2 regions of the Lacisediminihabitans sp. genome follow, and region 1 is predicted to be linked to the other one. Evidence: predicted binding sites of a transcription regulator. Region 1 holds the regulator's gene; the other holds the start of a gene.
The links. Region 1 encodes HrcA, which represses chaperone genes, less so after heat shock. Its sites were predicted from a motif close to TTNGCACTCGNNNNNNNCGAGTGCNAA; they were not measured.
Positions count from the first base shown of each region.

Region 2: the regulator HrcA is predicted to act here: its motif matches at 1,218-1,244, upstream of groES (co-chaperone GroES).

Region 1 is NZ_JAYSJZ010000026.1:90-3,497, forward strand. It holds partial or broken gene dnaJ (molecular chaperone DnaJ) at 1-892, opposite strand, end outside; gene hrcA (heat-inducible transcriptional repressor HrcA) at 960-1,982, opposite strand; gene ACHZD8_RS02740 (DUF4870 domain-containing protein) at 2,193-2,588, shown strand; gene ACHZD8_RS02745 (DUF4870 domain-containing protein) at 2,644-3,021, shown strand; gene hemW (radical SAM family heme chaperone HemW) at 3,025-3,408, opposite strand, start outside.
Region 2 is NZ_JAYSJZ010000088.1:13,972-17,379, reverse strand. It holds gene rarD (EamA family transporter RarD) at 1-761, opposite strand, end outside; gene groES (co-chaperone GroES) at 837-1,133, opposite strand; gene ACHZD8_RS13675 (methyltransferase domain-containing protein) at 1,419-2,606, shown strand; gene ACHZD8_RS13670 (hypothetical protein) at 2,682-3,185, opposite strand; gene tsaD (tRNA (adenosine(37)-N6)-threonylcarbamoyltransferase complex transferase subunit TsaD) at 3,284-3,408, opposite strand, start outside.

The sequences.
Region 1 (3,408 bases):
TGACCTCGGCGCTCTGCGTGCCCGGTCGGATCTCGACCGAGACGTCTCCGTCGAGAGTCTTGAGCGTCGTCTTGGTGCCGAGGATGGCATCCGTCATCTGCACTTCGAGCGTGGCGAGGATGTCATCACCGTTGCGGCTGAAGACGTCGTGGTGACGCACCTTGATCTCGAGGTAGAGGTCGCCGTTCGGGCCTCCCGCCGGGCCTACCTCGCCCTGGCTGGGCAGCTGGAGGCGGAGGCCGGTGTCGACCCCGGCCGGAATGTCCACCGGGATCGTGCGGCGGGCGCGGACGCGGCCCTGGCCCTGGCAGGTGGGGCAGGGGTTGGGGATGACCGTGCCGTAGCCGCGGCAGGTGCCGCACGGGCTCGAGGTCATCACGTTGCCGAGCAGGCTGCGCACGGCGCGCTGGATCTGGCCGCTGCCGCGGCAGATGTCACAGGTCACCGGCTGCGTGCCCGGGGCGCAGCATGAGCCGTTGCAGGTCTCACAGAGCACGGCCGTGTCGACCTCGACGTCACGCGTGGTGCCGAAGATGATCTCGTCCAGGTCCACCTCCACCCGCACCAGGGCATCCTGTCCCCGCTCGCGCCGGGAGCGCGGCCCGCGGCTCGTGCCGCCGCCGAAGAAGGTCTCGAAGATGTCGCCGAAGCCGCCGAAGTTCGCCCCACCCCCGCCGCCGAAGCCGGCCTGCGGGCCGAGGTCGTACTGCTGGCGCTGCTGCGGGTCGGACAGCACGTCGTACGCGTGGGTCACGAGCTTGAAGCGCTCGGAGGCGTCCGCCCCGGGGTTCACGTCGGGATGCAGCTCCCGTGCGAGGCGGCGGTACGCCTTCTTGATCTCGTCAGTCGTCGCTTCGCGCCCGACACCGAGTACTTCGTAGTGGTCAGCCAATCCAATTCCTTTGCATTCTCGGCGCGATCGTGGTCGGCCCGAAGGCCGGCCACCGCGCCGATGTCATTCATTCCTCGCCGAGAAGGCGGGAAAGATAGCGGGCCACGGCTCTCACCGCGGCGATGTTGTTCGAGTAGTCCATTCGAGTCGGACCGATCACGCCGAGCCGGGACAGCTCGCCTCCGGATGCCGTGTACCCCGTCGTGAGCACCGAGGTCTCGCCGAGACCGAACTGCGCGTTCTCGCTTCCGATGCTCACCGAGAACCCGTTCTGGTCGGGTTCCATCTCGCCGAAGAGTCGCAGCAGGGTCACCTGCTCCTCGATCGCCTCGAGAACAGGGTAGATGCTTCCCGTGAAGTCTTCCTCCGTGCGCACGAGGTTGGCCGCACCGGCCATGACGAGCTTGTCCTGGCGATTGGCGAGCACCTGCTCGATGAGCGAGGTGGCGATGTGCCTCACGGCCGGAGCCTGCTCCGGCGGGAACTGGTCGGCGAGCGTCGCGAGCCTCTCGGCGGCCTCGGCGAGCGCGAGCCCGCCCAGCGACGAATTCAGCCTGGTGCGCAGCCGGTCGAGGAATTCCTCGTCGAGGCCCGGCGCCACGTCGATGAGCCGCTGTTCGACGCGGCCGGTGTCGGTGATCAGCACCGTCATCATCCGCGTGGCGGTGAGGCGCACGAGTTCGACGTGCCGGATGCGGGAGCGGGTGAGCGACGGATACTGCACGAGCGCCACCTGGTGGGTGATCTGGGAGAGCAGGCGCACCGTGCGCCCCAGGACCTCGTCGAGGTCGGCGGATGCCCCGAGGAACTTCTCGATGGCGGTGCGCTGGGCCGCGCTCAGCGGGCGCAGGTCGGCGAGCTGGTTGACGAAGACGCGGTAGCCCTTGTCGGTGGGGATGCGGCCGGACGACGTGTGCGGCGCGGCGATGAGCTCCTCCTCCTCGAGCAGCGCCATGTCGTTGCGGATGGTCGCCGCCGACACCCCGAAGGAATGGCGGTCCACGATCGACTTCGAGCCGACCGGTTCCCGGGACGCCACGTAGTCCTGCACGATGACCCGGAGTACGTCGAGACCACGCTCTGACACCATCCAGCACCACCTCCGGTCTTTAGCACTCGCGACTGCAGACTGCCAATTGTACCGCGACACGCTGCGACGCAGGCATTGCACACGGAGCGAGACGCGCAGTACCTTATGCATGTACTCGCACACGAACTCTTCTCACCGAGAATGGCGACGGCGCGAGCGCACCAAGGCCCTGTTCACATGGCCGGGCCGCCCACTCGAAAGGCAACGCACATGACCGAACCGACACCGCAGCCGATGGCTCCCCAGCCCGCTGCGCCTCTCACGGCCGCCGAAGACAAGCAGTGGGCCTCCTTCGCGCACTTTGGCGGAGTCCTGTGGTTTCTCCCGGCGCTCATCATCTTCCTGGTCTTCAAAGACCGCGGGACGCTGACCCGGCAGGAATCCAAGGAAGCCCTCAACTGGCAGATCACCTGGATCGGTGCGTGGATCGTGCTCCAGATCCTCTGGGTCATCACGGCCGCGGTGTTCTTCCCTATCGCCCTGCTGATCGGGTTCCTGCAGTTCGCCCTTTACGTGGTGAACATCATCTTCTCGATCCTCGGCGGCGTGAAGGTCAACGGCGGCGGCAGCTACCGTTACCCCGTCGCACTTCGCCTCATCAAGTAGCTCGGTATCGGGTGCCCGGGAGCAGCGCTCCCGGGCACCTTGCTTTAATGGGGTCATGTCCGAAACCACAACTCCCCCCGGCAGCCCCCACCAGACCGTCCAGCCGATCAAACCGGCAGACGAGAAACTCTGGGCGACGCTCATCCATGTGGGCGGCATCTTCTTTCACTTCCTGCCCGCGCTCATCGGCTACATCGTGCTCAAGGATCGCGGGGCGTTCGTTCGCCAGCACACGACGGCGGCGCTCAACTTCCAGCTCACGGTGCTGCTCGGCTACGTGGTCGGCCTCTTCACGATCTGGTTCCTCGTCGGCGCGCTCATCCTCGTGGCGGTGGCCGTGGTCAACATCGTCTTCTGCATCGTCGCCGCGGTCGCGGCCGACCGCGGAGAGCGGTACGTGTACCCGATGGCGATCAAGTTCATCGGTGACTAGCGTCTACTCGTCCAGCAGCCGGCGCACCACGGCGTCGGCGAGCAGCCGACCCCGCAGGGTCAGCCGGATCGTGCCGCGCAGGGCGGCCGCCCCATCCACCAGGCCGTCGCCGATGAGACCGGCCACGGCGGTGCGCGCGGGGGCCGGGAGTTCTGACACGGCGAGTCCGTCGCGGATGCGGGTGCTCAGAAGCACCCGCTCCACCCGTCTGGTCTCCTCGTCGAGGGTCTCGCGACCCGCCGCCGGCGAGTTGCCGGCCAGGATGCGCTCGGCGTAGGCGGCCGGATGCTTCACGTTCCACCAGCGCACTCCCCCGACGTGACTGTGGGCGCCCGGCCCGACGCCCCACCAGTCGTGGCCCTGCCAGTAGGCGAGGTTGTGACGGGA
Region 2 (3,408 bases), on a different contig from region 1:
AGACCCATGTAGACGAGCGGCAAGCGGCGCGCGGCGGCGGCGAACAGGAGGAGGGGTATCGCGGTGACGACCCCGGCGCTGATGAGGGCGACGGTGTGCCACGGGCTGACCGTGCCGAAGGTGATGCCGGCACCCGCGCCCACCACGAGCAGCTGAACGGTGGCAACCGGAACGAGCCACGCGGTCTCGATGGTGAGGCCGCTCACGGCATCCACCGCGCCGCCCACGCGCTTCTTGATGAGGCCGTAGAGGCCGAAAGAGAAGGCGAGGGTGAGGGAGATCCAGGGCAGCGCCCCGTAGTTGATCGCGAGCACGAGCACGGCGATGCCGCTGATTCCCACCGCGATCCACTGCAGTGGCCTCAGCCGTTCGCGCAGCAGCAGCACGCCGAGCAGCACCGTGACGATGGGGTTGATGAAGTAGCCGAGCGACGTCTCGATCACGTGACCGCTCAGGGTTCCGTAGACGTAGACCTGCCAGTTGACGAAGATGAGCGCGGCGGCGAGACCCATCATGAGCACGAGTCGCGGCTGCTTCAGAATGGCGACGAGCTGGGGCCACTTGCGCGTGACCGTGATGATGAGGGCACAGAAGACGAGCGAGAAGAGGATGCGCCAGGCGACGATCTCGATCGCGCCGGCCGGCTGCAGAAGCAGGAAGTACGCGGGAAGGAATCCCCACAGCCCGTAGGCGGCGATGGCGAAGAAGACGCCGGAGCGCTCGTGCGAACGGGGGGAGGCGGTGCTGGTCACTGTTCGCATGCTACGGGATTTCGTGCCCCGAGAAGAACGAAGGGCCCGTCCGGCGTACCGGACGGGCCCTTCGAAGGAAGCTGACTAGCGGACGACTACCGCGAGCACGTCGCGAGCCGAGAGCACGAGCAGGTCTTCCCCGCCGTACTTCACCTCGGTTCCGCCGTACTTGGAGTAGATGACCTTGTCGCCCACGGCGATGTCGAGCGGGATGCGGTTGCCGTTGTCGTCGATGCGACCTGGTCCGACCGCGACGACCTCGCCCTCCTGGGGCTTCTCTTTCGCGGTGTCAGGAATGACGAGTCCCGAAGCAGTTGTCTGCTCGGCCTCGACCTGCTTGATGACAATGCGATCCTCGAGCGGCTTGATGGAGACCGACACGGTTGACCTCTTTCTGAATGACTTTTTAGAAATCTTGGGTTAGCACTTTCACTGTGAGAGTGCCAGATGTAGCTTAGCCGCGCATTAGCACTCGTGCAATCGGAGTGCCAGACCCGATTGCGTTCGGCGTGGTCCCGCGTGCCGGCCGCACCGCCGAAAACGCAGGAGATTTCGTGGCAAACCGCGACGGGCGCGCTCACATTGCGGGCGGCATCCCGAATCTCCTGCGTTTTCGGAGAGCGGGCGGATGCGGGGGTTGCGGGGATCCGTACGAGAATGGGGCGGATGGACATCTCCGAGCTGCGCGAAATTCTCTCCGCCGATGGCCTGCGGCTGCTCGATTCCCTGCCGCCGTACGAGTCGGCCGCCGATGTGCTGAAGTCGGTGACCGAGCTGCGCAAGGCCGGGCACTCCCCCGCGATGGTCGCCGCCGTGCTGAGCCAGTCGAAGCTGCGGGGACGGGGCGAGGCCAAGTTCGGGCCGTTCGCCTCGCGGATGCTGTTCACCGAGGCCGGTCTCGAGCAGGCGACCCGTCTTCAGGTCGCCGCCCTGCATGCCGGCCGGTTCCGGGCCGCTGGCGTGTGGCGCGTGGTGGACCTCGGCTGCGGAATCGGCGGGGACGCGATGGCGATGGCCGCCCTGGAGCTCGAGGTGACCGCCGTCGAACGGGACGAGGTGACGGCGGCGATCGCGGCCTACAACCTGGCGCCCTGGCCGAACGCGACGGTCGTCAACTCCGATGCGACCGAGATCGACGTCACCGACTTCGACGCGGTGTTCCTCGACCCGGCGCGGCGCACCTCGGGGCATTCGAACACCTCGCGGGTGACCAATCCGGCGGACTACTCCCCCTCGCTCGACTTCGCCTTCGCGACGGCGGCGACGCTCCCCACCGGGATCAAGCTCGGACCCGGCATCGACCGCGACCTGATCCCCGCGGACGCGGAGGCGCAGTGGGTGTCCGTCGATCGGGACGTTGTGGAGCTCGGCCTGTGGTTCGGCTCCCTGGCCCGGCCGGGCATCCGCCGGTCGGCCCTCGTCATCGGCGCTCACGGCACGGCGGAGCTCAGCGCGGATGCGGACAGCGAGGATGCCCCGACCGGCGAGCTGGGCGAGTACCTCTACGAGCCCGACGGCGCGGTCATCCGGGCCCGGCTGATCGGCGACCTCGCGAGGCGCCTCGACGCCACGATGCTCAGCGACGGCATCGCCTACCTCACCTCGAACAGCGCGATAGAGACACCGTTCGCCACGTGCTTTCGCGTTCTGGAGGTGCTGCCTTTCGACGAGCGGGCGTTGCGTAAGGAGCTCGCGGCCCGCGGAATCGGGCGTCTCGAGATCAAGAAGCGCGGGGTGGATCTCGACCCGGCCGAGTTCCGCAAGAGGCTCAAACTCAAGGGCGACAACAGCGCAACCCTCGTCGTCACCCGCGTGGCCGGCCGGCACAGCGCGCTGCTGGTGGAGCGCACCTGACGCCCTCGGCATGACGAAGGGCCCGCCTCCCGGAGGAGGCGGGCCCTTCGTCCTGTGCGGTTTGGCCCGGCTGACTCAGTTGCTGTAGTAGCCGTTGGCGCCGGCCGCGACAATGACCACGATCCAGCCGATGAGGGCGATGATCGCGATGGCCAGGCCGATGATTCCCGTGATGATGGCGGTGAGCCAGAATCCTCTCGCCGGGAGTCCCTCGCGCTTGCGGCCCATGATGCCGAGCACGAGCGCGGCCGCCGGGATGAAGAGCTGCAGAATCGAACCGACGATCGGGATGAAGACGATCCAGAAGCCGAGCAGGCCGACGATGCCGGCGATCATTCCGATCAGGCTGAGGGTCTTCTTGGGTGCGATGACGCCGGTCGTTCCGTAGGCGGGCGCGGCGTAGCCGGCCGCCGGGGGCGCCGGCGGGGTGGGAGCAGGCGGAGTCGGTGCCGCCGGAGGAGCGACCGGGGGCGTGGGAGCCGCGGTCGGCTCGGGAGCGGCGGGCGGAGGCGTGGGCGGGGTTGCCGGCTGGGCTGGCGGCGGTACCGGCGGCAAGTCGCCGTTGACGGGGTCAGTCATGGGTGCTCCTTAGGGAGATGTCGGCTGTATCAGGCAATTCTCAGCCTTCCACCGTCGTTGCGGCATGTCAAACAGCGCCACGGGCGCAATCGCCCGCCTCAGGCCTGGATGACGGTGACCGGAAGGGTCGAATCGGCCCCGAACGAGAGATCGGATGGCGCGTGGCCGGACGCGATCAGCTGGGCGCCGAGCGCCGCGATCATCGCTCCGTTGTCGGTGCACA